3 regions of the Modestobacter sp. SYSU DS0904 genome follow, and region 2 is predicted to be linked to each of the others. Evidence: predicted binding sites of a transcription regulator. Region 2 holds the regulator's gene; each other region holds the start of a gene.
The links. The regulator LexA, encoded in region 2, represses DNA repair genes until DNA is damaged. The targets are predictions, from matches to a motif close to TCGAACANNTGTTCGA.
Positions count from the first base shown of each region.

Region 1: a site for LexA is predicted at 7,954-7,969, ahead of ACI79U_RS17195 (DUF222 domain-containing protein). Genes of this name have one in related genera too.
Region 3: a site for LexA is predicted at 5,396-5,411, ahead of ACI79U_RS19675 (DUF6504 family protein). Genes of this name have one in related genera too.

Region 1 is NZ_JBJHAQ010000032.1:24,788-34,990, reverse strand. It holds gene ACI79U_RS17240 (saccharopine dehydrogenase NADP-binding domain-containing protein) at 1-589, opposite strand, end outside; gene ACI79U_RS17235 (response regulator) at 723-1,370, opposite strand; gene ACI79U_RS17230 (sensor histidine kinase) at 1,472-2,188, shown strand; gene ACI79U_RS17225 (manganese catalase family protein) at 2,362-3,225, shown strand; gene ACI79U_RS17220 (hypothetical protein) at 3,324-3,644, shown strand; gene ACI79U_RS17215 (solute symporter family protein) at 3,869-5,482, opposite strand; gene ACI79U_RS17210 (DUF485 domain-containing protein) at 5,475-5,849, opposite strand; gene ACI79U_RS17205 (Rieske 2Fe-2S domain-containing protein) at 6,028-7,371, shown strand; gene ACI79U_RS17200 (universal stress protein) at 7,400-7,855, shown strand; gene ACI79U_RS17195 (DUF222 domain-containing protein) at 7,986-8,939, shown strand; gene ACI79U_RS17190 (HNH endonuclease) at 8,962-9,279, shown strand; gene ACI79U_RS17185 (HAD-IA family hydrolase) at 9,385-10,077, shown strand; gene ACI79U_RS17180 (sensor histidine kinase) at 10,191-10,203, shown strand, end outside.
Region 2 is NZ_JBJHAQ010000023.1:11,265-21,467, reverse strand. It holds gene hflX (GTPase HflX) at 1-825, shown strand, start outside; gene ACI79U_RS14740 (phosphatase PAP2 family protein) at 994-1,731, shown strand; gene ACI79U_RS14735 (hypothetical protein) at 1,703-2,767, shown strand; gene lexA (transcriptional repressor LexA) at 2,843-3,676, opposite strand; gene ACI79U_RS14725 (LysM peptidoglycan-binding domain-containing protein) at 3,923-4,471, shown strand; gene nrdR (transcriptional regulator NrdR) at 4,783-5,292, shown strand; gene ACI79U_RS14715 (vitamin B12-dependent ribonucleotide reductase) at 5,455-8,352, shown strand; gene ACI79U_RS14710 (hypothetical protein) at 8,755-8,997, shown strand; gene ACI79U_RS14705 (DUF2795 domain-containing protein) at 9,130-9,450, opposite strand; gene ACI79U_RS14700 (hypothetical protein) at 9,593-9,913, opposite strand; gene ACI79U_RS14695 (DUF881 domain-containing protein) at 10,127-10,203, shown strand, end outside.
Region 3 is NZ_JBJHAQ010000047.1:16,639-26,841, reverse strand. It holds gene ACI79U_RS19705 (peroxiredoxin family protein) at 1-418, opposite strand, end outside; gene ACI79U_RS19700 (glycosyltransferase) at 536-1,669, opposite strand; gene ACI79U_RS19695 (carotenoid biosynthesis protein) at 1,666-2,469, opposite strand; gene ACI79U_RS19690 (phytoene desaturase family protein) at 2,466-4,127, opposite strand; gene ACI79U_RS19685 (GNAT family N-acetyltransferase) at 4,124-4,711, opposite strand; gene ACI79U_RS19680 (YbaK/EbsC family protein) at 4,708-5,226, opposite strand; gene ACI79U_RS19675 (DUF6504 family protein) at 5,505-5,828, shown strand; gene ACI79U_RS19670 (SAV_6107 family HEPN domain-containing protein) at 5,828-6,370, shown strand; gene ACI79U_RS19665 (DNA polymerase III subunit alpha) at 6,415-10,152, shown strand.

The sequences.
Region 1 (10,203 bases), on a different contig from region 2:
CCAGCCGGCCGCCGGTGAAGGCGTGCCCCTCCTCGAGCGCGACGCCCAGCAGCGAGGTCAGCGTGCCGCGGGAGAACGCCTGGCCGCGCACCCCGTCGAGGGCGTACCCGACGTCGACCCGGTGCGCCCGCGCCCCGGCGTCGGCCAGGGCCAGCGCGGCGGCGAGGTTGCCCGGCACGTAGTCGTGCCCGAACGCGGTGAGCAGCGTGGCCCCGGCCGCCGCGGCGCGGGGGCCGTGCCGTTCGAACACCCGGCGGAGGAAGGGCGGCTCGCCGGTGGAGTCGAGGTAGACCGCGCCGGCGTCGACCGCGGCGGTGACCGCCGGCTCGCCGAGGCGGAGGAACGGGCCGACCGTGCTGACCAGCACGTCCCCGGACTGCAGCAGGGCGCGGACCGAGGCGGCGTCGGTGACGTCGGCCGTCGCCGTCTCCAGCGGGCCGCCGTCGGCGCCGAGCCGGCCGGCCAGCTCCGCCAGGCGGTGCGGGTCGCGGCCGGCGAGCACCGGGCGGGCTCCGCGGGCGACGAGGGCGGCCGCCGTCCGGCCGCCGGTGTGGCCGGTGGCGCCGAGCAGGACGATGCGGGGAGCCATGACCTCAACGTAGGGAGCCGTCCGCTCGCGCACAACGGAACTGCGCGGTCCGGGCGTGCGACCGGCCGCGCCGGGTAGGGCGCGGGCGATGGAGACCAGCGCCGGGGGCCCCGGGGTGTCAGGCCGCAGCGTGTCAGGCCGCGCCGTCCTGCCCGAGCCCGATGCGCCCGGCCAGGGCGGCGGCCTCCACGCGGGTGGACACCTTGAGCTGGCGCAGCAGGTTGGCCACCAGCCGCTTCACGGTGCGCTCGGAGACGTGCAGCGTCGTGGCGATGTCGACGGTGCTCGTGCCGGCGGCGACCAGCCGCCACAGCCGGCGGTCATCGGCGGACAGCTGGGCGGCGATGCCCTGGTCGGCCGAGGGGGCGGCGTCGTCGAGCAGCTGGCGCAGCAGCGACTCCGGGATCACCGACCAGCCGTCGAGCACGGCGAGCAGCGGCCGCACCAGCGCTTCCGGGCTGGCCGTCTTGGGCAGGAAACCGCTCGCCCCGGCCCGCAGCGCCTCCAGGGCGGCATCGGCCTCGGCGAGCCCGGAGAGCGCCACGATGCGCACCAGCGGGTCGGTGCGGCGGATCGCCGCGATCGCCCGGGTGCCGCCGGGGGGCGGCATGTGCAGGTCGACGACGGCGACGTCCGCGTGGTGGCGGCGCACGAGCGCGGCGCCCGCGGAGGCGTCGTCCGTCGTCCCGACGACCCGGACCCGGCCACCGCTCTCCGGGGGGAGCAGCAGCTCGAGGCCCCGGCTGAACAACGGGTGGTCGTCGATGACGACCACGTCCACGGGGGGACGGCGCTCAGCTCCGGCCTCGGATCCCTCCACGTCACTCCCACCTGGTCGACCGCGCTCGGCGCGGCTGACCGGGCGCAACCCCGGAGGTGCCCGTGACCCTCGCTGCCGACACACGACCTGCGTCACTCCCCGCCCTGGTCACCGACCTGGTCCGAGCGGTGCGCAGCCACCTGCCGGTGGCCGGCCAGGAGGCGGTGAGCACCGGCGACGCAGTCGTGCGCGCGCTCTGCCACGACATGCGCAGCCCCCTGGCCGCGCTGGAGTCGGTGCTCGACCGGCTGGACGGCGATGCCGCCGGCCGCCCGGAGCTGCTCCAGCTGGCCCGCGACCAGGCCCGCCACCTGTCCTCTCTGCTCCGCACCGCCAACGCCACCGGCGGCGCCCCCGAGCGGCGGGGCGTGCGCCGGCTGGCCGAGGTGATCCGGGCGTCCGTCGGGGCCTCGGGTCTCCCCGAGCACCAGCTGCGACTGGAGCTCTCCCCGGAGGCCGGTGAGGTCTCGGTGGCCGACGCGCGGGTGCAGCGGATCCTCACCAACCTGCTCGAGAACGCCCACCGGCACGGCGGCGGCGAGGAGGTCCGGCTCGCGGTGCGCCGCCGCGGCGGGTGGGTGGAGCTGGCGCTGACCCAGCACGGGGTGCCCGCCGAGCGGGTGCTGGGCCACCTGAGCCGGCCCACGCCACCGGTCGACCTGACCGGGCTGGGGCTGTGGTCGGTGCAGCGGCAGACCCGCGAGCTGGGCGGCCGGCTGGCCTGGTGCCGCGCCGAGGACGGCGCCTTCACCCTGGTGGTCCGCCTTCCCGACCGCTGAGCGGGCACTCCGGGCCGCCGGCGCGTTCTGCGCGGGTGCCGGTCGGTCGGCGCTGACGAGGTCGGCCCCTGCGGGCCACCGGACGGCACGGGGGTGTCAAGCGCCGGGGGCATCTGGTCTGTGTCACCCCGAACGGGGCGGCACGGCGAACGGCTCGACCAGAGGAGAGGCCCGTGTTCACGCACACCCACGCCCTGCAGTACGAGGCCAAGCCCGACGGCCCGGACCCGGATTTCGCGCGCAAGCTGCAGGAGATCCTCGGTGGCCAGTGGGGCGAGATGACCGTTGCCATGCAGTACCTGCTGCAGGGCTGGAACTGCCGGCTGCCCGGCAAGTACAAGGACATGCTCCTGGCGATCGGCACCGAGGAGCTGGCCCACGTCGAGATGATCGTGACGATGATCGACCGGCTGCTGGACCACGTCCCGCTGAAGCCCGACGCCTCGGACCGCAGCAAGGAGGCGGCCGCCGGCTACGGGCAGCACAACCCGCAGCACGCGATCGTCAACGGCGCGGGCGCGTACTACCGGGACAGCATGGGCCTGCCCTGGAGCGGTGGGTACGTGACCGCCAGCGGCAACCTGATGGCGGACTTCCACTACAACGCCACCGCTGAGATGCAGGGTCGGCTGCAGGCGGCGCGCCTGTTCAACATGACCGACGACCACGGCGTCAAGGACATGCTGCGGTTCAACCTGGCCCGCGACCACATGCACCAGATGCAGTGGCTGGCCGCCATCGAGGAGCTCAAGTCCGACGGCATCGAGGGCATCCCGGTCCCCGAGGCCTTCCCGATGGACGAGGAGCTGCCCGAGTTCGCCTACACGTTCATCGACGCCTCCGACGGTGCCGAGGCCGCCAACGGCCGCTGGGCCAACGGGCCGGCGCTGGACGGCACGGACAACCAGCTGCGGGCGGCGCCCATCGCCGCCAACGCCGACGCGCCGATCCTCCCGCCGGGCGACCCGCGGCTGTACCCGACGCCGCAGACGAAGATGAACACCCTCATCCAGAAGGCGAAGGACGCCCTCAAGTAAGGCGTCCCCTCGCGCCGCCGCCGTGCCGGCGCCCCGACCCGCCCCCGGGCGGAGCGGGACGCCGGCGCGGCGGGCGCCCGACCTGCTGGAGGTCCCCCGTGCACCTGTCCGTCTCCACCCCGCACCTGACCGACCTGCACCTGCCGGCCGTCCGCCTCCCCGCGCTCCGCGTCCCCGCCCGGGTGACCGCCGCCTCGGCGCTGCTGACGGTCGTCTACCTCACCGCCCTGGCCGTCGCGGTCACCGCCCCGGCCGAGCAGGCCCTCGCCGGCGGCGTCGTGCTCGCCGGGCTGGTCAGCCGCTGGGCGGTCCGCCGGCGGCGGTCGGTGACCGCGGCGGTCCCCGTCGCCACGGACGCCGTCGACACCGTGCTGGCGTCGCCCGCGCTCGTCGAGGAACCGGCCCGCGCCACCGCCTGAGCCGGGACCGGACGCACCCCCGTCCCACCGGCGTCCGCGCCGCCGGCCCGGGACGACACGAGGCCCGCCCCCTGCCGGGGACGGGCCTCGTGGTAGCGCAACGTGCTGGAACGGCCCTCCTGCAGGGTCCCGCCGCGAGCCTGCGAGCGGTGGGTCAGGCCTCGCTGCAGGGCCCCATGGCGAGCCTGCGAGTCATGGGGGGCAGCGAGGTCCTTCCACCTTCTTCAGTGCGCGACCGCCTTCTCCGCGCCGATGCCGGTCAGGGACCGGACCTCGAGCTCGGCGTACTTGTCGACGTCCGGCTTCTCCTTGGAGAGCTTGGTGCCCAGCCAGCCGAGGAAGAACGACAGCGGGATGGAGACCAGCCCCGGGTTGCGCAGCGGGAACCACGCGATGTCGAAGTTCGAGAACATCGCCGTCTCCGACCCCGACACGACCGGCGAGAAGATGATCAGGCCGATGCAGACGATCAGCCCGCCGTAGATCGACCACAGCGCGCCCTGGGTGGTGAAGTTCTTCCAGAACAGCGTGTAGAGGATGGTCGGCAGGTTGGCCGAGGCCGCCACCGCGAAGGCCAGGGCCACCAGGAAGGCGATGTTGATCCCGGCCTGCAGCGCCAGGATGCCCAGCCCGATGGAGACCGCGCCGATGACGACGGCGGTGATCCGGGCGACCCGGACCTCGGCGTTCGCCTCCACCTGGCCCTTCTTGAGCACCGAGGCGTAGACGTCGTGGGCGAAGGACGCCGAGGCGGTGATCGTCAGGCCGGCGACGACCGCGAGGATCGTGGCGAAGGCGACGCCGGCGATGATGCCCAGCAGCACCGTGCCACCGAGCTCGAACGCCAGCAGCGGAGCCGCCGCGTTGACCCCACCCGGAGCGGCGAGGATCTCCTCGGATCCCACCAGGGCACCGGCGCCGTAGCCGATCACCAGGCTGAACAGGTAGAAGGCGCCGATCAGCCAGATGGCCCAGACGACGGACTTCCGGGCGTCCTTGGCGGTCGGCACGGTGTAGAAGCGCATCAGCACGTGCGGCAGCCCGGCGGTGCCGAGCACCAGGGCCAGCGCCAGGCTGATGAAGTCCAGCCGGGTGGCGTTCGACAGCCCGTACTGGGCGCCGGGCTCCAGGACCTGCTGGCCCTCCGACGCGACCGCCCCACCGAGCAGCGAGGAGAGGTTGAAGCCGTACTCGGCGAGCACCCAGATCGTCATGACCAGGGCGCCGGCGATGAGCAGCGTGGCCTTGATCATCTGCACGTAGGTGGTGCCGCGCATGCCACCGACCAGCACGTAGAAGATCATCAGCGCGCCGACGACGACCACGACCAGGGCCTCGGCAGCGGCGCCGCTCACCCCGAGCAGCAGGGCGACCAGGCCACCGGCACCGGCCATCTGGGCGAGCAGGTAGAACAGCGACACGAAGAGCGTGGAGATGGCGGCCGCGGTGCGCACCGGGCCCTGCCGCATCCGGAACGCCAGCACGTCGGCCATGGTGAAGCGCGCCGTGTTGCGCATCAGCTCGGCGACCAGCAGCAGCGCCACCAGCCAGGCGACCAGGAAGCCGATCGAGTACAGGAAGCCGTCGTAGCCGTAGATGGCGATCGCCCCGGCGATGCCGAGGAACGAGGCCGCCGACAGGTAGTCACCGGCGATGGCCAGACCGTTCTGGGTGCCGGTGATGTTGCGGCCGGCGGCGTAGTAGTCGGCGGCGCTCTTGTTGGTGCGGCTGGCCCGGAACGTGATGAACAGCGTCACCAGCACGAAGGCGCCGAAGATCGAGATGTTGATCGCCGGCTCGCCGATCGTCACGCCTTCGGCGGCGAACACGTCAGCCACGGGTGGACTCCTCACTGCGCGGGGCGGCGAACTCGTGCGCCTCGAGGCGGGTCCGCATCTCGTCGGAGATGGGGTCGGTGTTCTTGCTGGCGTGCCGGACGTAGAGCTGGGTGATGAGGAACGTGCTCACGAACTGGCCGAGGCCGAGCAGCAGGCCGAGGTTCACGTTCCCGAAGACCTCGGTCGCCATGAAGTCGCCGGCGTAGGTGGAGAGCAGGACGAAGAGCAGGTACCAGGCCAGGAAGGCCACCGTCATGGGGACGGCGAAACCGCGGAACCGGCGCCGGAGCTCGCTGAACTCCGGCGAGTCCTGGGCCTGGCGGTACTCCTCCGCGGTCAGCAACCTGCGGTCGTTCGGTGTGGTCACGGCACACCTCTCTGTGCGTCGCCTGAGTCGTGATCGCGGTCACCATAGGCGGCGCACCCGGCACATGGGGAAGATCACGGGCGACACGTTGCAGAAAAGTTGCGAGAACGTCCGGATCCGTCGCAGAACTCCACCCAGGGGCAACGCCGGGGTAACCCACCCCTGCTGACATGGGCACATGGCGTTCTCCTGGGCTGGCGGCACGCGGGGCACGGGCGCACGGACGGCGCCGGGAACGGCCGGAGGAGGCACCGGCTGGTACCCGGTGGCCCGCTCGGCCGACGTCGGGACGACGCCGGTGCCGGTGGGCGCGGGCGGCCAGCCGTTCGTCGTCGTCCGGCTGGCGCCCGACGCGGAGGTGACCGCCGTCGGCGCCCGCTGCCCGCACCGGCTGGTGCCGCTGACCACCGCGACCGTCGTCGACGGCCGACTGCAGTGCGGGTACCACGGCTGGCAGTTCAACGCCGAGGGCCGCTGCACCCGCATCCCCGCGCTGGGCCCGCACGGCGCGCCCCCGCCGCGCGCCGACCTGCCGGTGCCGTGGGCGGTGGAGGAGCGCGACGGCTGGGTGTGGCTGGCACCCGACCGCACGCCGGTCACCCGGCCGCCGCGGGCCGGCGGTTCCCACCCGGCACCCGACCCGGAGCAGGTGCCCGAGCTGCCCGAGCCGGCCGGTCCGGTGTTCGGCAACCTCGACCCGGCGCTGGAGCACGCCTGGCACCCGGTGGCGCTGGCCGGCGAACTGCGGGAGGGCGGGTACGTCCAGGTGCGGCTGCTCGGCCGGAACTGGACCGTGCGCCGGCAGGGCGGGGCACTGGACGCCGATCCGCCGGCATGGGGCGTGACCGAGCGGCTCGGGCTGATCTGGCTGGCCCCCGACGAGCCGCGGGACCGGCCGCTGCCGGTGCCCGAGGCCGACGACCCGCGGTACAGCGCCGCCTGGCTGACCCCGGCCCGGACCTCGGCGCCGGCCGGTCCGCTGATCGACGCCTTCGTCGACGTCGCCCACGTGCCGTTCGTGCACGCCACGGCCGCCGGCCTGGACGCAGAGGTGCCCGACCAGCCGGTCGCCCGGGAGCCGGGCGGGTTCTGCAGCAGGCAGGAACGGGCCGTCGAGGACGGCGTGCTGCAGGCCACCTACGTCCACCGGGCCCCGTTCCAGCTGCTGCTGCGGCTGACCCCGCCCGACGGCGCGGGGACCACCGTCCTCACGCTGCTGCAGCCGGAGGACGCCGACTCGACCCGGGTCTTCACCTGCCTGTTCCTCGCCGGCGCCGACGGGCAGCCGGTACCCGCGGAGGTGGTGGCGGCCGAGGTGGCCGCCGAGCAGGCCGCGCTGACCGAGGACCTCCGCCTGGTGGCGGGCACGACCGCCACCGGCCTGCCCCTGCTGCTGCGCGACGAGCTGCACGTGCGCTCCGACCGGCTGGGGGTGGCGCTGCGCCGGGCCCTGGCCGACTTCGCCGCCGAGTGCGCGGCCCTGGACCGGACCACCGAGCTGCAGCATCGCGCCAGCGCCTGACCCCCGGCCGGTGCGCTTGGATGGCGCCGTGACCGCAGCCGGGCCGTTCGAGCGCGGGACCGACGGTCCGCGGGTGATCCTGGTCGGCATCGACGGGTCGCCGACGTCGCTGCGGGCCGCGTCCTACGCCGCGGGGCTCGCCCGGCGACAGCGGTCGAAGCTGGTCGCGGTGTTCGTGACCGAGGCGGCACCGTCGATGGCCGGCTGGGTGCCGAGCGCGCAGGCACTCGTGCGGGAGGCGGCGGCGGAGGTGGACGCCGAGCTGCGGGCGGAGCTGGGGCTGGCGGCCGAGCAGCTCGGGGTCGAGGCGGAGTACCGCACCGCCAGCGGCGACCCGGTCGCCGAGCTGACCCGGATCGCCGACCAGGTGCTGGCCGACGCGGTCGTCGTCGGCGCCTCGGAACAGGCCGGCCACCGGGTGGTCGGCTCGGTCGCGGTGCGACTGGTCCGCCTGGGCCGCTGGCCGGTGACGGTCGTCCCGTGACGGAGCTGGGAGCGGCGTGTCAATCCCCCAGCCTCATCTGTGGACGAGCGCCTGACCTGCGGTTTCGACTGGATCTACGAGCCATATCCAGCTAGAATTCGAACACACATTCGAATGGCGGGAGGTGTCCGTGAGTCAGTTGTCGACGCTGGACGCCGATCCGGATGTGCTTGCGCCGAACGTGGTCGCCGAGCTGCCTTCCGATGACCTGGAGCGCCTGCTCGGGTCGGGGTTGGCCTCGGCGCTGGACTCGTTGGCCTGCGATGACCTGAAGTCGCTGTTCGGGCCGCAGGTGCTGGGCCGGTTGCGGGGGTTGCTGGTCGCGCAGAACCGGTTGGCCGCCGAGGTGGCGCGCACGGTGCGGGAGTGCGAGCTGACCCAGGCCGCGGAGGTCGACGGGCTGAAGTCGATGCGGTCGTGGCTGGTCGGGCATGGGTTGCTGGCCGCCCCGGAGGCCGAGCGGGTGGTGCGCACCGGTCGGTTGGGCGAGCGGTTGCCGGCGCTGAGCGCCGCCGCGGCGGCGGGGGCGGTGACGGCGGGGAAGCTGGCCGAGGCCGCCCGGCGGCTGACCCCCGCGCGGCTGACGTCGGCGCAGGAGCAGGGGCATGACCTGGCCGAGGTCGATGACGCGTTGGCGCTCGCGGCGGCCACCCAGACCCACGAGGGCTTCGTCGGGGTGGTCACGCGGTACGTGGCCGGGGTCGACCCGGACGGACCGGAGCCCGACCCGACCGAGGGGCGGCGGCTGTGGACGTCGAAGAACGCCGACGGGCTGGCCTTCGGTGGTCAGCTGGATGCGGTGGCGGGGGAGAAGTTCACCGCGGCGCTGGAGTCGATCGTGCAGGCCGACCGCCCGAAGGGCGACCTGCGGACCCGGTCCCAGCAGCAGGCCGACGCGCTGGCGCAGCTGTGCGACAACCAGCTCGCGGCGGGGAACCTGCCGACGCTGCGCACGCACAAGCCGCACGTGGTCGTCACCCTCGATGCCGAGGACCTGGTCGACCCCGCCACCGGAGCAGCCGCGGCGACCACCGGCTCCGGGCAGCTGCTCTCCGCGGCGGGGGGCCCGCTGGCTGGCCTGTGACGGGAGCATCTCCCGGATCGTGATGGGCCCCGACGGCGTGCCGCTCGATCTCGGTCGGGACCACCGGGTGGTCACCCCCGGCCTGCGGCGGGCCGTCGAGCGGCGGGACAAGAGCTGCGTGTTCGCCGGGTGTGGGGCGCCCACCTGGTGGTGCGACGTGCACCACCTCATCCACTGGATCCACGGCGGCGAGACCTCGTTGGAGAACTCAGCGCTGCTGTGCGAACGGCACCACACCAAGGTCCACCACGGCTTCCGCGTCGAGCGACAACCCGACGGCCGATGGCGCACCTGGCGACCCGACGGCACCGAGATCCTCATCGGACCCCTGCTCAGCTGACGCGGCCCCTCACCCGACGCCGGGTCTCACCTCGTGCCGCGCCCCACGGCTGCGTGCCCCTGCCCGCGGCTGCATGGCGCTGTGTGCGGCTGCGAGGATCGCCGCGTGCCCGAGCCGACGACCGTCCCCTCGCTCGGCCTCAGCGCCCTGACCGGGCGCACGTTCGACGCCGTCCTGTTCGACATGGACGGCACGTTGATCGACTCGATGAGCGGCGCGCTGGCTGCCTGGGCCACCTGGGCACGCGAGCACGACGTCGACCCGGCCGTGCTCACCGAGCTGGGCATGGGCGGCCGCCCGGCGGTGCAGGTGATCGGGCAGCTGCTGGCCGCCGAGCGGGTCGCCGACGCCCTGGCCCGCATCGAGCACCTGGAAACCGAAGCGGCCGCGGACGGCATCGCCGTGCTGCCCGGCACCGTCGACGCGCTGACCGCCCTGCCGCCGGAGCGCGTCGCGATCGTGACCTCGTGCACCCGCACCCTGCTGGCCGCCCGGCTGGCCGGCTCGGGGCTGCCCCGGCCGCGGGAGATCGTGACCTTCGACGACGTCGAGCAGGGCAAAGCCGCCCCTGACCCGTTCCTGCTCGGCGCCCGCCGGCTCGGGTTCGACCCGGCCCGCTGCCTGGCGGTCGAGGACGCGCCCGCCGGGCTGGCGTCGGCCCGCGCCGCCGGGTGCACGACCCTGGCCGTCGGCGACACCCACCGGCCCGACGAGCTCGTGGCGGACGCGCACGCACCCGACCTGTCACACGTGCGGTTCGCCGTGACCGCCGACGGCATCACCGTCCGGGCGGCCTGACGCCCACCACGCGGGACGGCCGCCGCACGGCGTCGGCCTCCACCCCCGGGTGGACGCGCCGCTCACCCCGCAGGACGACGACGGCACGCCGTCCCCTGCCTACTGTCGCCACCATGGACTCCACGG
Region 2 (10,203 bases):
GGCGGCATCGGCACCCGTGGTCCGGGTGAGACGAAGATCGAGACCGACCGCCGCCGGATCCGCGCCCGGGTGAGCAAGCTGCGCAAGGAGATCGCCGGCATGGCGACCGCGCGCACCACCCAGCGCAACTCCCGCGACCGGAACGCCACGCCCAGCGTGGCGATCGCCGGCTACACCAACGCCGGCAAGTCCAGCCTGCTCAACCAGCTCACCGACGCCGGCGTGCTGGTCCAGGACTCGCTGTTCGCCACCCTGGACCCGACGGTCCGCCGGGCGCAGACCCCGGAGGGCCGTGAGTTCACGATGACCGACACCGTCGGTTTCGTGCGCCACCTGCCCCACCAGCTCGTCGACGCCTTCCGGTCGACGCTGGAGGAGGTCGCCGCCGCCGACCTGCTGCTGCACGTGGTCGACGGCGCCGACCCCGACCCGCTGGGCCAGATCGACGCGGTGCACATCGTGCTGCAGGAGATCGACGCCCGGGCGGTGCCCGAGCTGATCGTGGTCAACAAGGTGGACGCGATGAGCGAGGACGACGTCCTCGCGCTGCGTCAGGCGCTGCCCGGTGCGGCCTGGGTCTCGGCCCGCACCGGTGAGGGCATCGAGGCGCTGCGCGACGTGATCGCTCAGCGGCTCCCGCACCCGCACATCGACGTCGACGTCCTGGTGCCCTACGACCGGGGTGACCTGGTCGCCCGGGTGCACCGGGACGGCGAGGTGCTCGAGGAGCGCCACGAGGCGGACGGCACCCGGCTCACCGCCCGGGTCGACGACGGCCTCGCCGCGGCGCTCGACGGGTTCGACACCCCCGTCGCCGGCGGCTGACCACCGGGACCCGGTGGCACCGTCCTCCCGGGTGGCCGGTCGGCGGACGTCGTCGGGCGGCCCCGGGATCACGGCCCAGCACTGCGCGGCGCGACCTCGTCCGGTCGCGCCGCGCAGTGCGCTGCCGGGACGGTCACGGCCAGGTCACGGTGCCGGTACCGTGACGCCGTGGCGAGCGGAGCGGTGCGGGTGACGGGGAGCGCCGCCGGTGGCCCCGGCTCCCCGGCCCGGCCGGTGGTCGGCGTCGGCCGGCCGCCGTGGTGGCTGGTGCTCGTCTCCGCGCTCGTCGCGGCCGGCGTCACCGTCGACCTGCTCGCCGGTGGCCGGCTGGAACGGCTGGACGTGGCGGTCTCCGAGCAGGTCGGGTCCTGGGGTCTGCGCGACTCCGCCGCCTACTGGCCGGTGTGGGTGTTCACCCAGGCCGGCGGGCGGGTCACCATCCTGCTGGTGCTCAGCGCGCTGGTGGGCTGGCTGTTCTGGCGCCACCGCACGGCGGCCCCGCTGGTCCGTGTGCTGCTGGCCCTGGTGCTGCTCACCGTGGCGGTCTACGCGTTCAAGTGGGGCACCGGGCGCACGGCCCCGGCCTATCCGGGCTCCTACTTCCACCGGGGCGGCGAGAGCTACCCGTCCGGGCACGTGGCCAACGCCGTGCTGATGTGGGGGGTGGCCCGCTGGCAGGTCGTCCAGTACGGCCTGCCCGCCCGGCTGCAGCGCGCGGCCTGGCTGCTCAGCGTGCTGGGGCCGTTGGCGACAGGAGTGGCCATGGTGGCGTTGAACTTCCACTGGGTCACCGATGCAGTCGTGGGAGCGGCCGTCGGCATCGTCCTCTTGGGCGTGGTTCATGCACTCGACGCATTCGTGGTGTCACGCTGGGTCCGTGCCAGAGTGGGCCGGCCGCACGCGTAGCCGCGCCGGCCGCCGTTGCCTGGCGGACGGGGCGCTCCTCGCCGTGCCGGTGGCGGTCCTGCTCGCGTTCTTGCCGGCGTCTGCGGCGCTCGCCGAGGGGGCCGCGCCGAGCACGCGCTGCACCATCACCGACCCGCGGCTGCCGGAGATCTCCGGCCTGGCCAGCGCGGGGGAGACGCTGCTGGCGATGAACGACGGCGGCGACCGGGCCGAGGTGTTCATCCTGGACGCCGCGTGCGCCGTCGCCGAGGTCCGGTCGGGGAGCGTCGACCCCTACGACCCCGAGGACCTGGCCCTGGGCGCGGACGGCACGTTGTGGCTGGCCGACATCGGGGACAACAACGCCGCCCGGGAGACCGTCGCGCTGATCGGGCTGCGCCCCGACGGCAGCACCACGCTGACCAGGCTGACCTACCCCGACGGGGCCCACGACGCCGAGGCGCTCCTGCTGGCCCCCGACGGCACGCCCTACCTCGTCACCAAGGAGGTGCTCGGCTCCTCCGGTGTGTACCGCCCCGATGCGCCGCTCGCCGACGGCGCCACGGTGTCGATGACCCGGGTGGTCGGGCTGGGCTTCACCCTGACCGGCACGCCGGGCGGGCCGGTCGGCCGGGCGGGGCAGTTGCTGGTGACCGGGGGAGCGGTCTCGGCCGACGGCCAGCGGATCGCGCTGCGCACGTACACCGACGCCTACGTCTGGACGCTGACCGGTTCCGATGTGGCCGGTGCCCTCTCCGGCGCGCCGGTCCGGATCGCGCTCCCGGAGTCCCCGCAGGGCGAGGCGATCGCCTTCGCGGCGAACAACCGTGACCTGCTGGTCGTCAGTGAGGGGCTGCCTGCGCAGGTGGCACTGGTCCCCGTGCCCGGTGAACCGGCTCCAGGCAGCCTGGCCGAGGCGGCGCCCAGCGCCGGGCCGGCCGGCGAGCTGGTGACCGCGGCCCGGGGAGTGCCCCCGGTCACGGCCGGCATCATCGCGGCCGGTGTCGCCACCGTGTTCGTCTGGATCGGCGGGAAGGTCCGCCGCCGGCGGGAGTGACCCGGCCGCCGGCGGGAGTGACCCGGCCGGTGGCGGGAGGGGCGCGCCCGTCCCGCCGCCGGCCGGATGCCGGGGTCAGACCCGGCGCAGCACCGTCACGACCCGGCCGAGGACGGTCGCGTCGTCGCCGGGGATCGGTGCGTAGGCCGGGTTGTGCGGCAGCAGCCACACGTGGCCGTCGCGTCGCTTGTAGGTCTTGACGGTCGCCTCGCCGTCGATCATCGCCGCGACGATCTCGCCGTTCTCGGCGGTGGGCTGCTGGCGGACCACGACCCAGTCGCCGTCGCAGATCGCGGCCTCGATCATCGAGTCGCCGGCGACCTTGAGCATGAAGAGCGTCCCCTCGCCGACCAGCTCGCGGGGCAGCGGGAAGACCTCCTCGACCGCCTGCTCCGCCAGCACCGGGCCACCTGCGGCGATGCGGCCGACCAGCGGCACGTAGGTGGGCGCCGGAACGCCCGCCTCGTCGACGCCGCTGGCGGAACCGGCCGCGGCGAGCCCCTCGACCCCGGCGCCGGTGCCGACCGTCGTCCCCTGCTCACCCGGCAGTCGCACGTCCAGCGCGCGCGGCCGGTTCGGGTCGCGGCGCAACCAGCCCTTGCGCTGCAGCACCGACAGCTGGTGGGCGACCGAGGAGGCGGAGGAGAGGCCGACCGCCTCGCCGATCTCGCGGACCGAGGGCGGGTAGCCCCGGCGCTCGATGGAGTCGCGGATGACCTCGAGCACCCGGCGCTGCCGCTGGGTCAGCCCGTCGCCGGCCTCCCCGCGGTCGGGGAACTCGCGGACGGCCGCACCGCCGGTGCTCTCCGCGGACTCCGCCGCAGCCGGCCCGGCCGCGCGCTTGCGCCGACTGGACCCCTGCCGACTGGACTCCTTGCGCTCGTCCGCCGTCCGGCCGTCGACCGCCATCTGTCCTCCTCGTCCGGCTGCGCACGCAGCTGCCCGGTGGCGTCGCCCCCGGGAGGGGGGCGGGCGCCGTCGTGGTCTCCCTCCGCACGGTAGCGGCTCCAGCGCGTCTGTTCAAACACCTGTTCGAATCCGCGCCGTGTCGGAGTCCTCCTGTCGGTGGGATGCGGTAGACATCGCACAGACGTTCGAATCGAACAGGCGTTCGAGACGGTGCCCGAGGGGGCGTCCGTCGGAAGGAGTGCACCGATGGTCATCGCCGAGTCCCGGAGTGGGAGCGCCGCCGCGCCCGCGCCGTCCCGCCCGTCCCTGCGCCTGGTGCCGCCGCCCGCGGCCGGGTGGGTGCCCGGGGGAGAGGTCGGGCCCCGCCTGGGGCGGCGCCCGTCGGTGCGTCCGGGCGGGCGGCCGGTGGCCTCCTCCGGGGTCGCGGACGTGCGGCTGGTCCGGGGTGGTGGCTGCTGGCCCGCTCGCACCGCCGCCTCGCTCCCCCCGGGGCAGCGCGAGGAGCCGCTGCCGCTGCGGCTCACCCGCCGTGGCCGGCGCGTGGTGGCGGCGCTCTCGGTGGCGATCGGTCTGGTGGTGGCGGCGGGCACGCTCGCGGTCGTCGTCGACGCCGAGCCCGCGCTGCGGCTGGCCGGCGCCAGCACGGTCGTGGTCCAGCCCGGCGACACCCTGTGGTCGATCGCCGGGAACGTGGCGCCGGACGAGGACCGGCGCGCGGTGGTCGACGCGATCCTCGACCACAACGGCCTGGACGACGTGGTGCTGCAGCCCGGCCAGGTGCTCGAGCTGCCCTGACCTGCGCCTCGGCCTCCCGAGGGACCTCGGGATGGGGCGGATGGGTGCTCGAGCGGCAGGCGGGTCAGGTGCGGAACACGACACGCGCGGCAGGGCTTGCACACCAGTAGGGGTGGCCGTACGGTTCCACCACAACATCTAGTGCTTACACGGATGTAAGTCGTCCACAGCCGTTCCACACGTTCTCCCCGGCGCATCCACCGGATGTCCCCCGAGCAGTCCACAGGAACGGTCCACGGGCCGGGTGTCCCACGGTGTCACAGCACCGCGGTGATCCCGGCCGCGACACCTCGGGAGGAGGTGGACCGGCAATGCGTTGCCCCTTCTGCCACAACCCCGACAGCCGCGTCATCGACTCCCGGGAGACCGATGAGGGCGCGACCACCCGCCGGCGGCGTTCGTGCCCCGGCTGCGGACGGCGGTTCACCACCGTCGAGGAGGCCGTGCTCGCCGTGGTGAAGCGCAGCGGCGTCAGCGAGCCGTTCGCCCGCGGGAAGGTGATCGCCGGTGTCCGGCGCGCATGCCAGGGTCGGCCCGTCGACGAGCACCAGCTGGCGCTGCTGGCCCAGCAGGTGGAGGACGCCGTCCGGGCCACCGGTTGCGCCGAGATCCCCAGCCACGAGGTGGGCCTGGCGATCCTGGGTCCGCTGCGCGACCTGGACGAGGTCGCGTACCTGCGCTTCGCCAGCGTCTACCGGAGCTTCAGCTCGGCCGCGGACTTCGAGAAGGAGATCGCCGAGCTGCGCGCCGCCGTGAACGCCCGCGCCGGTGGGTCACCCGCCGGCGACGACGGACCGCCGGGCGCGCCCGCCGGGTCCTGAGCCCGCCGGCCCCAGAACTGTCACACCCCTCGACTACACAGGTCTCGACGAGGAGACCGCACCGCACCACCCGGCTCCGGCACCCGCCGGCTTCCCCAGCCGCTCCACCCGCACCGCCGCTCAGCTCGACACCAGAGCTCGACAACAGGGAGCCCTCGCACGATGACCGAGACAGCCGACCGCCTCGCCACCACCCGGAACCGCCGCAGCCCGAAGGCGCCCACCCGGGGCAAGGGCCTGAAGGTCAAGCGCGTCTTCACCACCGCCGGCGTGCACCCCTACGACGAGGTCGTCTGGGAGCGGCGCGACGTCGTCATGACCAACTGGCGGGACGGCTCGATCAACTTCGAGCAGCGGGGCGTCGAGTTCCCGTCCGAGTGGAGCATCAACGCCACCAACATCGTCACCACCAAGTACTTCCGTGGCGCGGTCGGCAGCGCGCAGCGCGAGACGAGCCTCCGCCAGCTGATCGACCGGGTCGTGCTGACCTACGGCGCGGCCGGCCGTGAGCACGACTACTTCGCCTCCGAGGGCGACGCCGAGATCTTCGAGCACGAGCTCACCTGGATGCTGCTGCACCAGGTGTTCAGCTTCAACTCGCCCGTCTGGTTCAACGTCGGCACCGCCTCGCCGCAGCAGGTCAGCGCCTGCTTCATCCTCGCGGTCGACGACACGATGGACTCGATCCTGAACTGGTACCGGGAAGAGGGCCTGATCTTCAAGGGCGGCTCCGGCGCCGGCCTGAACCTCTCCCGGATCCGCTCCTCCAAGGAGCTGCTCTCCTCCGGTGGCACCGCCTCCGGCCCGGTCTCCTTCATGCGTGGTGCCGACGCCTCCGCGGGCACCATCAAGTCCGGTGGCGCCACCCGCCGCGCGGCGAAGATGGTCGTCCTCGACATCGACCACCCCGACATCGAGGAGTTCATCGAGACCAAGGCGCGCGAGGAGGACAAGATCCGCGCGCTGCGCGACGCCGGGTACGACATGGACCTCGGCGGCAAGGACATCACCAGCGTCCAGTACCAGAACGCCAACAACTCGGTCCGGGTCAACGACGAGTTCATGCGCGCGGTCGAGGAGGGCACCGAGTTCGGTCTGCGGGCCCGCGGCGACGGCTCGGTCATCGAGACCGTCGACGCCCGTGAGCTTTTCGGCAAGGTCACCAAGGCGGCCTGGGAGTGCGCCGACCCGGGCATCCAGTACGACGACACGATCAACGACTGGCACACCAACCCCGAGACCGGGCGGATCAACGCGTCCAACCCCTGCTCGGAGTACATGAGCCTGGACAACAGCTCGTGCAACCTGGCGTCGCTGAACCTCATGAAGTTCCTCTCCGGCGACGGCACGTTCGACTCGAAGAACTTCGTCAAGGCCGTCGAGCTGATCATCACCGCGATGGACATCTCGATCTGCTTCGCCGACTTCCCGACCGACCCGATCGGTGAGACCACCCGGGCCTACCGGCAGCTGGGCATCGGCTACGCCAACCTCGGCGCGATGCTGATGGCCACCGGCCACGCCTACGACTCCCGCGGCGGGCAGACCCTGGCCGCGGCGATCACCTCGCTGATGACCGGCACCGCCTACCGCCGTTCGGCCGAGCTGGCCGGTGTCGTCGGCGCCTACGACGGCTACGCCCGCAACGCCGAGGCCCACGCCCGGGTCATGCGCAAGCACGCCGCCGCGAACGACGCGATCCGCCCGGTCGGCGCCGACGACGCCGACGTGCTCAAGGTCGCCACCCAGCAGTGGCAGGACTGCCTGGCCATCGGTACCGAGAACGGCTGGCGCAACGCGCAGGCCTCGGTGCTGGCCCCCACCGGGACCATCGGCTTCATGATGGACTGCGACACGACCGGCATCGAGCCGGACTTCTCGCTGGTCAAGTTCAAGAAGCTGGTCGGCGGCGGCTCCATGCAGATCGTCAACCAGACGGTGCCGCGGGCGCTGAAGAGCCTGGGCTACCAGGAGGAGCAGGTCGAGGCGATCGTCGAGTACATCGCCGAGCACGGCCACGTCGTCGACGCCCCGAGCCTGCGGCCGGAGCACTACGAGGTCTTCGACTGCGCGATGGGCGAGCGTGCCATCTCCCCGATGGGCCACGTCCGGATGATGGCCGCGGTGCAGCCGTTCATCTCCGGCGCGATCAGCAAGACGGTCAACATGCCCGAGTCGGCGACCATCGAAGAGGTCGCGGACATCTACTTCCAGGGCTGGAAGATGGGCATCAAGGCGCTGGCCATCTACCGCGACAACTGCAAGGTCGGCCAGCCGCTGTCCGGTGGCAAGGGCAAGAACGACGGCACCAAGGCCGAGGTCGCGGTCGCGGAGACCGCGCCCGCCGCCACCGCGCTGGCGCACCCGGTGCGCAAGCGGCTGCCGAAGAAGCGCACCAGCATGACGACGTCGTTCAGCGTCGCCGGCGCCGAGGGCTACATGACCGCGGGCATGTACGAGGACGGCAGCCTCGGTGAGGTCTTCCTGAAGCTCGGCAAGCAGGGCTCGACCCTGGCCGGGGTGATGGACGCCTTCTCGATCGGCATCTCGATCGCGCTGCAGCACGGTGTGCCGCTGGAGACCTACATCCAGAAGTTCACCAACATGCGCTTCGAGCCGGCCGGCATGACCGACGACCCGGACATCCGCATCGCCCAGTCGGTGATGGACTACATCTTCCGTCGCCTGGCGCTGGACCACCTGCCGGTGGACAAGCGGTCGAACCTCGGCATCTTCAGCGCCGAGGAGCGGGCTGCCCAGGTCGCCGGCTACGACACCTCCGCCGCCACCCCGCAGGTGGCCGAGGAGGACGAGGTCGACGTCGAGGCGATGCGCGGTTCGGTGCCCACCGAGGCCCCGGCGAAGGCCGAGACGGAGCAGGTCGTCAAGGAGTCGCCGAAGCAGGCGATCAAGGAGGCCCACTCCTCGGCCGAGCTGCTGGAGCTGGTCACCGGCACTGCGACCGACGCACCGCTGTGCATGACCTGCGGCACGAAGATGCGCCCCGCCGGCAGCTGCTACGTCTGCGAGGGCTGCGGCTCCACCAGCGGCTGCAGCTGATGACGACGCTCGCCGGATGTCCTGCGGAATCTCGCGGGATGTCCCGGCGAGCGGGCCGGGAACGTCACTGCGGCCTGCGGTGACGTCTCGTGTCAGGGCCAGCGACCCGCGGGACCTCGCCCAGTAGCTCGAGCCGCCCGGCTCTCGTCGCCGCCCCGGCCCTCGTCAGAGGGCCGGGGCGGTTCCCATTGTGGGAGCCATCTCTGCCCGGTACCGGCTTCAGCTCGGTCTCCACCGAACCCGGTACCTGGCGGGCGACGGTCCGCTGATCGCGGACGGCGGCTCAGCCGCAGCCTGCTGCGCGCGTCAGCCCGGTGGCGTGAGCGCCCAACCGACCCGGTTCCCGGCGCGGCAACCGGGTACGGCCGAGGCGTTCAGGCAGCAACCTCGAGGAGGACGTCCATGCGCGTGGAGGACCTGTCCGGGAACGACGCCACGGTGTACCAGGCGGTGGCCGAGCTGGAGGACACCAACTCGGCGCCGCATCTGCAGGACATCGCCAGACGGGCCGACCTCGATGCGGAGGAGACCCGCGCGGTGCTGCACCGGCTGATGAACAGCGAGCCCAGCCTGGTGCACGAGACCCCCGACCCGAGCCGGACCGAGCTCGGACCGGTCTACGAGCTGGCACCCCGCGGCACCTGAGCGGGGCACGGCACCTGAGCGGGCGCCGCGCGTGAGCCAGCGTTGCGGGTAGCCGACGAGCACCCGGGTAGCCGACAGGGCCGCCCGGACCGCTACGTAGCAGTCCGTTCGGCCCTGTGGGTCCGGCCTGTCCTACTCGGTCGTGCGGGCCTCTCCGGTCACCCGGTCCTGCTGCGGGTCGCGGGATGGCTGCGCGATGCCCGGCTTGCTGTCGTAGCGGGCCTGCTCGGCGGCCTGCCCGGGCACCGGGCCGGGGCCCTCGTCCACCCGCAGCGACGACACGACCTCGCCCTCGTTGCGGTAGTCGACCGGCGGGATCGCCCGGATCGCCCGCAGTACCTCCTCGGTGGCGCCCTTCTGCTGGGCGGCGGCCACCAGGTCGTCCTTGCCGGCGGGGTAGTCGACGTCGCCCAGATGCCGCAGCACCTCGTCCTGGGTCACCTGCTGAGCCACGCTGCCATCTCCCTTCGTCGAGGTCGCCCCGTGCCGGGGTCGCGGTCTCCCGGGCGTACCCGGGCGCGGTCCCGGTACGCCCGGGAGCCGGTCCACCGGCAGCAAGACGCCGCGGAGCTCGGGAGGGGTGGGGCGTTGCGGGTCAGCCCGCGTGGGCGGCGCCGACGAGCAGCTCGACGGGGTGGCCCACGGAGGAGGCGGCGACGGTCAGCACGCTGGGGATCCGGTGCAGCCGGGCGGTCACCAGGTCGACCTCCTGCGGCGACGCCAGCAGGTCCAGGCTGACCGTCCACCGGCCGCCGCCGGCCTCTTCCGCCTCCAGGCGGGTGAAGATGTGGTTCCGCCCGGTCAGCATCGTGAGGACGCGTTGCAGGGCGACGGCGTCGGTGACGGTGACCCGCAACCTGGCGGCGTCCGTGGTGGCGGCGCGGTAGCTGGTGGGCGGGCTGGGGTGCGTGGACATGGATGCCTCCGGGCCGGAACGGCCCTGGTCAGCGGGGGGAGCGACCTCGAGGGTGTGTCCACGGACCCGCCGGCGCGAGGATCAGTCGCCGGCGAGCCCGCACGGAATCAGCTGCCCAGCCACGTGAGGAGGCTATCCGCCGCCGGGAACGGGGACAAGCGCCCGCTCGCGCCACCGGCGGGACGCGCCGCCGGCCGCCTAGGCTGGCCGTCGATGAGCGCCGGCGAGCGGAGCGGACCGTCCCACGACACCGGTCCCCAGCACACCGCGCCCGCCGAGGAGGCCGGCGC
Region 3 (10,203 bases), on a different contig from region 2:
TGAACCGGATCGCCCGGAAGTACGGGATGAACGACCGGGGCTGGAACGCCCGCTCCGACGGCCGGGGGGTCACGCCGGCCGGGGCCCACGGGGCGGGCTCGGGCAGCGCCGGCAGCTGCAGTGCCTCGACCGCGGCCAGCACCGGTTCGTCATCGGTCCGGTCGGTGAAGTCCCGGGACAGCTCCCGGAACACCTCGCGGCCGTCCGGGGCCAGGACGACGACGAGCGGCCGGAAGATCGACGCGTCGGCGTCCCAGGCGCCCAGCGGCTTGGCCAGCCGTTCTCCGTCGGGGTCGCTGGCCCACCGGAAGGGCAGGTGCCACGTCCGGTTCATGGCCAGCTGGACCTCGGGCGGATCGACCGACGCGAGCACCACCTCCGCACCGGCGGCGGAGAAGCGGGACGAGGACCGGGCCAGGCGGACCGCCTGGGCGCAGCAGTAGGGCTACCAGTCGCCGCGCAGACCGACCAGGACGAGGGCGGCGCGATCGTCGGCGCGCAGGGCGAGCAGCTCGCTGGGGTCCATGGCTCCAGGCTAGGGGTGCGGGGCGGTGGGCGCCGGGTGGTCCGCACCCGCCACCGCCAGGGTTCGGCCCCGCCACTGCAGCGTCCCCCGCCGGCGGTCGACCAGCGACCGGGCGACCAGCACGTCGAGCAGGGCGATCGACACCGGGTGCGCCAGCGCGTCGGGCCAGGACCGGCTGCCCGTGCGGGCGGCGACGACGGCCCGCCCGGCGACCCCGGCGGCGTAGCCGACCGCGCCGGCGCGGGAGCCGGTGAGCGCGGCCAGCGGCGGGACCAGCCACACCGCGGTCAGCCCGGCGGCGGCGGCCACGGCGGCCACCGGCCGTCCGCCGACGGCCGACCAGAGCGACTTGGCGTACCCGGCACGGACCTCCGGCCAGCCGCGGTACATCCGGCAGGCGGCCAGCGTCGACCCGTCGACGACGACGCCGCGGCCGCCGGCCGACTTCACCGCGCGCAGCAGGGCGACGTCCTCGATCACCTCGCCGCGCACCGCCGCGTGCCCACCGGCCCGGTCGTAGGCGGACCGCCGGACCACCAGGAACTGCCCGTTGGCCGCCGCCAGCGACGGCCGTGGGGACCGCTCCGCCGCGCGCAGCGGCAGCAGGGTGGCCCACAGCCACTGCTGGAGCGGCTGCACCAACCGCTCGGCGGCGCTGCCGGCCAGCTGCCGGGGCCAGGGGGAGACCAGGTCCAGCCACGCCTCGTCGAGCAGCGCGACGGCGGCCGCGATCGCGTCGGGCATCAGCCGGACGTCGGCGTCGAGGAAGACCAGCACGTCGGCGTCGCCGGCGGCCGCCGCGCCCTGCGCGCAGGCGTTCGGCTTGCCCAGCCAGCCCGGCGCGGGCGGGGTCGCGCGGAGCAGGGTGATCCGGTCGTCGGCGGGGATGCGCTCGGCGGTGCCGTCGGTCGACCCGTCGTCCACCACCACGACCGCCAGGTGCGGCACGCCGCGCTGGTCGAGCACCGCGGCCAGGCAGTCGCCGACCTGGTCGGCCTCGTCGCGGACCGGCAGCACCACGGTGACCCGCCGGGTCAGGGACGGCGGGGCAGCGGGCGGGCGGCGCAACAGCCGGGTGTTGACCGCGGCGTGCACCGCGCCGAGCACGGAGAGGCCGGCGCAGACCCGGACAAGCCGGCTCATCGGCGCGCCCGCACGGCCACCGCGGCGAGCACCGGCAGCGCCAGCAGCAGCCCCCAGAGCGCAGAGCCGGGGAGGTCGAGCCACCCGGCGTGCGCCAGCGCCCCGCCCAGGGTCATCCAGGCCAGCACCAGCATCGGCGGGGCGTCCCGGGTGCGGCGGGGGCGCGCGGTGCGGGTGACCAGCAGGTCCAGCAGCGTCATCAGCACCAGCCCGGCCAGCAGCCAGCCGCCCAGGTTGGTCAGCGGCACGGTGTCGATCCCGGGCAGGCCCGGTTCCGGGTGCGCCCAGCGCCAGTAGCCGGCCTGCACCAGCTGCGGGTCCAGGACGACGTCCCAGGCGGCGAAGACGTAGGCGGCCACCAGCACCCGGGCCACGCGGGGACGCCGGAGCGGGCGGGTCAGCCACGCGGCCAGCACCCAGCTGGGCCAGGCCATCATCAGCCAGGCCAGCGGCACCAGGAACGGCACCCCGAGCAGCGTGGGCCCCAGGACGTCGCTGTAGGCGTACTCGCCGTAGGGGAAGCCGGTGGCCAGCCCGAGCGCCTCGAACAGCACCGCCACGGCGCCGACGAGCACCAGCACCCCCAGCCCGGTGCGCCAGCCGCGGCTCACCGTCGCCGCGCTGACCGTGACCCCCGTGCCCAGCAGCACGATCGTCCAGCTGACCGTGTCCCGGGCGCCGCCCTCGGTGAGCGGGTAGGCGATCGCGGTGGCGACGACGCCGACCGCCAGCGCCCAGGGCAGCCAGGCGGCCGGCGCCCGCCCGGCGACCGGGCGCCGCTCGGTGACCGTGCCGGTCACCGCCGGGCGCTCCGCAGCCGCTCGCCGGCGAGGGTGCGCAGGCGGGCGGCCGGCCGTCGGTCGGCGAGCACCACCCGGGCGGCGGTGCGCCCGGAGTTGCCGGAGACCCCACCGCCGGGGTGGGTGGACGCGCCGGCGAGGTAGAGCCCGGCCAGCCCCGGCACCCGGTGCCCGGAGAGCGCGGGGGTGGGGCGGAAGCCGAACATGCTGGCCAGCCCCATCTCCACGTGCATCACGTTGCCGCGCAGCAGACCCAGCTCCCGTTCCAGGGCCAGCGGGGTCTGCACGTACAGCCGCTGTACCGAGTCGGCGAACCCCGGCGCGTACCGGTCCACCGCGGCGATCAGCTGCTGGGCGGCGGCGTCGGCGATGGTGTCCCAGTCCGACCCGTCGGCGAGCGTGTAGGGGTACCACTGACCCCAGATGGTGACCACGTGCTGCCCGGGCGGGGCCAGGCTCGGGTCGCTCGCGGAGAACGACATCGCCAGCGGCACCGGCTCCCGGGGCAGCTCGCCGGCCAGCCAGTCACCGTGCGCGCGGGCGAGCTGGGCCCGGTCGGTGCACAGCAGTTGCAGTCCCTGCAACGCCTCGTCGCCCGCGCCGGGGTAGCGGGGGAGGGCGTTGGTCTGCGCGCGCAGCACCAGGCCGAACCCGTTGCCCACCGGCGGTTCGGCGGTGGTCAGCGCCGGGGGTGCGTCGTCCCCGGCGAGGGCCTTGGTGGTCAGCACGTGGCAGGCGGCGACGACGGTGCCGGCCCGGATCCGCCGGCCGGACTCGGTCTGCACGCCGGTCACCCGGCCGTCGTCGACCAGCAGCCGGGCGGCGCCGTCGCCGAGGGTGACCCGGCCACCGTCGGCGGCCAGCCGCGCGGCCAGCGCCTCGGTGAGGCCGCCGGAGCCGCCCACCGGGTGCCCGGGCGGGACGTCGTGCAGCAGGGCGACCCAGGCGACCATCGCGGCCGTGCCCGGCTCGGACATCGGCGGCCCGGACTGGGCGCCGAACCAGGCCAGCGCCGCCTTGAGCCGCTCGCTGGTGAACCACCGGTCCAGCAGCGCGTCGCCGGAGCCGAGGAAGTCGGTGGCGATCTCCCCGCCCGGGGTGCGCGGCTGGCCGCGCCGCGGCGCGCCGACCGGCCAGAGGTGCCGGACCAGCCGGCTCATCGCCGGGCGGTCGCCGAAGGCCTTGACGACGGCGGCGCTGCGCGGGCCCCAGACCGCGACGAACCGGCGGTAGGCCGCGGCGTCGGCCTCCCCGCAGGCCGCCGCGATGGAGGCGCAGGTGGCGTCCAGGTCGACGGAGAACACCAGCGGGCGACCGTCAGGACCGGGGTCGCCGGGCGCGGGTGCGGGGGCGAAGCCCCAGGGGTCGCAGTCGACGTACCGCAGCCCGAAGCGCTCGAGCTCCAGCTCCTCGACCACGCCGCTGTGCCGGATGATCACGTGCGCGCTGGACCCCCGGTCGACCCGCACGCCGGGCCACCGCTCGACGGTGGAGACCGCGCCGCCGAGCACCTCGTCCCGCTCGACCACCTCGACCCGCAGGCCGGCGCGGGCCAGGTGGCAGGCGGCGACGAGGCCGTTGTGCCCGGAGCCGATGACGACGGCGTCGACGGTGCTGTCGGTGCTGGTCGGACCCTCCGGGCGGCTGGTGCTGATCACGCCCTCCGGGCGGTGGGGGTGAGCGGGAGGCGGGCGCCCAGGATGGCGAAGGGCCTTGAGTCGCCGGGGAAGTGGTAGCCGCGGGCCAGGTCGACGAAGCCGTCGGCGTGGTACAGCCGGAAGGCCTTGGTGTCGGTGTCCGGGGTGCTCAGCAGCGCCGCCGGGTGCGGCAGGTCGGCCACCAGCGCGTGCAGCAGCTGGCGGCCGATGCCCCGGCTCTGGTGGTCGGGCAGCACGTGCAGCTCGCACACCTCGAACGCGCCGGGCAGCCACTGCTTCGCGGTCCGCCGGTCCAGCGCGTTGCGCACCTGGTCGTGCCACCACTGGCCCGGCTCGACCAGGTAGCCGTAGCCGAAGCCGACCAGCCGCTCGGTGCCGTCGCCGGGGGCCCCCTCGGCGAACGCGCCGACGGCCCGGAAGCCGGGGCGCTCGGTGTGCTGGACGGCGTAGCCGTAGCGGCCGGCGACGACGGACTCGCCGTAGCCCATCGCCGCGCCGTAGACGGCCAGCGCCTCGTGCAGGTGCTCGCGCAGCCAGCCGGCCGGGATCTCGGTGACCCGGGTGGCGGGGGTGGTGCCGGTCATCGGTGGGCCTCCTGGGGGACCGCGGGCCCGGGGCCGACCTCGGCGGCCGTGCCGGCGGTGAGCTGCAGCAGCTCGTCGTAGGTGGTGGGGAAGACGGCGTGCGGGTGACCGGCCGCGGCCCACACCGTGGGGTACCGGGCCAGCTCGACGTCGACCAGGGTGCCGATCGGTGCCGGGTGCCCGATCGGGGCGACCCCGCCGATGGCCTGGCCGGTGTGCTCGCGGACGAACGCCGGGCTCGCCCGGGTGAGCGAGGAGACGCCCAGCAGGCCGGCCACCAGCGACTCGTCGACCCGGTGCGCGCCGCTGGTCAGCACCAGCACCGGCTGCCCGCCGGCGTCGAACACCAGGCTGTTGGCGATCGCACCGACCGGGACGTCGAGCGCGGCGGCGGCGGCCGCTGCGGTGCGGGCGCTGTCGGGCAGCACGCGCACCTCGCCCGGGGCGCCGGCGGCGCGGAGCAGCCGGGTGACCTCGGCGACCCGTGGGTGCGGGGTCTCCTCCGCGGCGGTCATGCCGGCGATCCTCCCACCGCGACGCCGGACGTGCGCCACCGGTGATCAACCGCCCGGAGCGGCCCGGGCCACTCCAGGCCGCGGAGAGTGCAGTGGCTGTAACGACACGGTCGGGACACGCCCGCGTCGGCTTGACGCCCCCCGGCCGGTCCGGTCTACTCAGCAGTGTTCGAACACCTGTTCGAACACCGGATCGTGCACCCCGTCCGGCGCCCTCCGGGGCGCTTCCCCGCCGGGCAGGTGCGCGGCCGGTGGGGGCGAGAGTGCGGGAGTCTGTCATGAGCCGAGTGCTCGTCGGGGCCGGTGGCCACGTCGGTGAAGAGGTCCAGGTCGAGCGGGGAGCCGAGGGGCCGGCGCAGTTCTGGCGCGGCGAGACCCGGTACGTGGTGGGGGAGCTGCTCGACTCCTGGGTGGAGACCTCCCCCTGGTGGCAGACCGGCACCGGGCAGGGTGGTGCGTCGGCGGAGCTGGTGGCCACCCGCCAGGTGTGGCGGGTGGAGGCGGTCCGGGCCGGCCGGTCCCGGATGAGCTTCGCCGGGGTGTTCGACCTGTCCTGGGAGCCGACGGTCAACCAGTGGCTGCTCGTGCGGGTGCACGACTGATGGCCGCGCGGGTCCTCACCCCGGTGTCCACCACGCCGTCCTCCCCGTCCGCGGACCGCTCCGGCCGGGACCGCCCGGTCCAGGGCCAGCTGCCGTTGCCGCCGGCGCTGCCGGTGGCCGCGGCGCAGCTGCTCGGCCAGGCCCACCGCGGGCTCGCCGAGGCCGCGGCGGCACCGGAGGCCGGCTGGCGGTACGCCACCGCCCACCTGGCCGCGTTGCGCGGTGCCGCGGCGCTGCTGGCCGCCCGCACCCAGCCGGAGAGCGGCCGGCGCCGGCCGCGCAGTGCGTGGGTGCTGATCAGCCAGGTGGCACCCGAGCTGGCCGAGTGGGCGGCGTTCTTCGCCGCCGGCGCGGGCAAGCGGGCCGCGGCCGAGGCCGGGCTGTCCTCTGCGGTCACCGAGCGGGAGGCCGACGACCTGGTCCGGGACGTCGCCACCTTCCTGCGGGTGGTCGAGTCGACGATCAGCCGCACCCCGCCACCGGCGCCGGCGCGCACCCGCCCGGGTGACGGCCGCCGGCCGGCCGGGCGGCCCCGCCCGTGAGCGGCGACCCCTTCGTCCACCTGCACGTCGCCTCCGGGTGCTCGATGCGCCACGGCGCCAACCACCCGGCCGACCTGGTGGCCCGGGCCGCCGAGCACGGCATGGGGGCGCTCGCGCTGACCGACCGCGACGGCCTCTACGGCGCGGTCAAGTTCGCGCTGGCCTGCCGGTCGGCCGGCATCCGGCCGCTGTTCGGGGTCGACCTCGCCGTCGACCCCGTCGCCGGCGGTGAACCGGGGGAGACCGGGCGGGTCCGCTCGGCGGAGCTGCGCCGGGCGCACCACCCCGCCGGCCGCCGGTCGCCGGCCCGCGGCGGGGCCGCCGTCGACCCCCGGCTGCCCCGGGTCACCTTCCTGGCCCGCGACGGCGCCGGCTGGCGTTCGCTGTGCCGGCTGACCAGCGCCACCCACCTGGGGGGCACCCGGGGTGAGCCGGTCAGCTCGCTGGCGCTGGCCGGGGAGCACGCGCCCGGTCTGCTGGCGGTGCTGGGCCCCGACTCGTCGGTGGGCCGGGCCCTGGCCGCCGGCGACGTCGACCTCGCCCACGCCCGGCTGGCCGCCTGGCGGTCGGTGTTCGGCCGTGGCGACGACGGGGCCCGGCTGGTCCTCGAGGTCGTGCACCACCGCGGCCGGGGCGACCGGGCCCGCGCCCAGGCGATGCTGCGGCTGGCGGCCGAGACCGGCGTGCCCGCGGTGCTCACCAACGCGGTGCGCTACGTCGACGCGCTCGACGCCCCCACCGCCGACGTCCTGGACGCCGCCCGCCGGCTGGTCCCGCTGGGGGAGCGGCACGTCGACCGGCGGACCGCCGAGGGGTACCTGAAGTCGGGCAAGGAGATGGCCGAGCTCGCCGCCGAGCTGGCCGGGCCCGACCGCGACGCCGCGCTGCGGCTGCTGGAGACCACGGCCCGGGTCGCCGAGCAGTGCGCCGTCGACGTCCGCGCCGATCTGGGCATCGGCAGCGTCCGCTACCCCGAGCTCGACGTGGTCACCACCGCCGCCGAGCGGGGGATGGGCCCCTCGGCGGTGCTGCGCGCCCGGTGCGAGGCCGGCTTCAGCCGGCGGGCGTTGACCCCCACCGCCGCGGTCCGTGAGCGGCTGGAGGAGGAGCTGGCGGTGATCGACTCCCTCGGCTACCCCTCGTACTTCCTCACCGTCGCCGACGTGGTCACCCTGATCAAGGAGCTGCGGGTGCGGGCGGCGGCCCGGGGCTCGGGCGCCGGCAGTCTGGTCACCTACCTGCTGGGCATCTCCGACGTCGACCCGATCCGCTACGGCCTGCTGATGGAGCGCTTCCTCTCCCCGCTGCGCCACCAGCTGCCCGACATCGACATCGACGTGGAGTCCGCCCGGCGGATGGAGGTCTACGACGCGGTGATCGCGCGCTTCGGCGCCGACCGGGTCAGCTGCATCTCGATGATGGACACCTACCGGGTGCGGCACGCCATCCGCGACGTCGGGGCGGCCCTCGGGCTGCCCCCGGCCGAGATCGACGTGGTGGCCAAGGCGTTCCCGCACATCCGGGCCGACCAGGTGCACGCGGCCCTGCGCGACCTGCCGGAGCTGCGGGCCAGCCGGCTGGGGTCGAGACGATCCGGCGGCAGCGGTGATCTCGACCTGCTCTTCGACCTGGTCGCCCGGCTCGACGGGCTGCCCCGGCACATCGCCCTGCACCCGTGCGGGGTGCTGCTGTCCGACGCCACGCTGCTGGACCGCACCCCGGTGGAGAGCAGCTACCTCGGCTACCCGATGAGCCAGTTCGACAAGGACGACGTCGAGGAGCTCGGGCTGCTCAAGCTCGACCTGCTGGGCATCCGGATGCAGTCGGCGATCGCCCACGCGATGGACGAGGTGGCCCGGGTCGACGGGCAGCAGGTCGACATCGACGCCGTCCCACGCGACGACCCGACCACCTTCGAGCTGATCCGCAGCACCCGGACGCTGGGGATGTTCCAGATCGAGTCACCCGGGCAGCGGGAGCTGGTCGGCAAGTTCGCACCGACCACCTTCGAGGACCTCATCATCGACATCTCGCTGTTCCGGCCGGGCCCGGTGAAGAGCGACATGGTCACCCCGTTCCTGCTGGCCCGGAACGGCTGGCGCGACCCGGAGTACCTGCACCCCGCGCTGAAGCCGGCGCTGGAGCAGACCGCCGGGGTGGTGGTCTTCCACGAGCAGGTGCTGATGATCGTCGCGGCGATGACCGGCTGCTCGCTGGCCGAGGCCGACGAGGTGCGCCGGGCCCTGGGGGAGCGCGACGCCCACCCGGAGGTGAAGGCCTGGTTCGCCCCGCGCGCCCTCGACGAGGGGTTCCCCGTCGCGGTGGTCGAGCAGGTGTGGGAGGTGCTGGTCGCCTTCGGCTCCTTCGGGTTCTGCAAGGCGCACGCCGCGGCGTTCGCGCTGCCCACCTACCAGTCGGCCTGGTTGAAGACCCACCACACCGCGGCGTTCCTGGCCGGGGTGCTCACGCACGACCCGGGCATGTACCCCAAGCGGCTGATCCTCGACGACGCCCGCAACTTCGGGGTGCAGGTGCTGGGGCTGGACGTGAACGCCTCGGCCGGCACCTACCGGGTCGAGCGGGTCGAGCCGGTGGGCGAGGAGCCGGAGCGGGTGGGGTCCCGCCCCGGCTGGATGCCGGCGTCGATGCCCGCGCCGGGCCGGTACGGCATCCGGCTGTCGCTGGCCGACGTCAAGGGCATCAACGACGACGAGGTGCGCCGGATCGTCGCCGGGCAGCCGTACCGCTCGCTGGCCGACTTCTGGACCCGGGCGGGGGTGTCCCGGCCGGTGGTGGAGCGGCTGGTCCTCGCCGGGGGCTTCGACTCGGTCTACGGCTTCGGGGTGCGCGACAGCGAGGGCGGCCGCCCGGCCCGCCGGCGCCAGCAGCTGACCCGCCGCGACCTGCTGCTGCAGATCGGCGAGCTGGACCGGTGGAGCCGCAGCGGCCGGAAGGCCGGCAGCACCGGCCAGCTGGGGCTCGACCTGTTCGGGCTGGAGGCCATGGCAGGCGGGAACACGGCGGGCGGGAGCACGGCGGGCGGGAGCGAGGAGACGGCCGGTGACGGCGGGGACGACGGACTGCCGGACTTCGTCCCCTCCGGGCTGCCGGAGTTCACCGACGCCGAGCGGGTGCGCGCCGAGCTGGAGGTGCTGGGGCTGGACGCCAGCCGGCACGTCGTCGACTTCTACCGGCCGTTCCTCGCCGCGCTCGGGGCGGTCCCGGCCGGGGAGCTGCTGGGCTGCCGGAGCGGCTCGGAGGTGCTGGTGGCCGGGGTGAAGGTGGCCACCCAGACCCCGCCGATCCGGTCCGGCCGGCGGGTGGTGTTCGTGACGCTCGACGACGGCACTGGGTGCGCGGACTCGACCTTCTTCGAGGACGCCCAGGGCCCCTACGCCGCCACGGTCTTCCACTCGTGGCTGCTGGTGGTCCGCGGGGTGCTGCGGCGCACCGGCCCGCGCGGTGTCTCGCTGCGCGCCACCGGGGCCTGGGATCTCCCCGCGCTGCACGAGGCCTGGGAGGCCGGCGGGCTGGCCGCGGTGGCGGAGCTGACGGCCGCGCCGGGGGAGTACACCGAGCAGGCGATCGCCGGGGCGGCGGCCTCGCACGGCTCGCGGCCGGTGGTGGTGCGCCCGGTGCTGGTGCACCCCACCGGGTTCCGGATGTCGCCCTACGCCGACATCAAGCCGGCCGGCGACGACGCCGCGACCGCGGCCCGCCGGGCAGCGGCCGCGCCGCCGCGGAAGCTGTGGCACTCCAGCCCCGGCAGCTCGGGGCACTGAGGAAGGACCCCACCGCCCCCCGCCACTCGCACGCTCGCGGCGGGTCCCTGC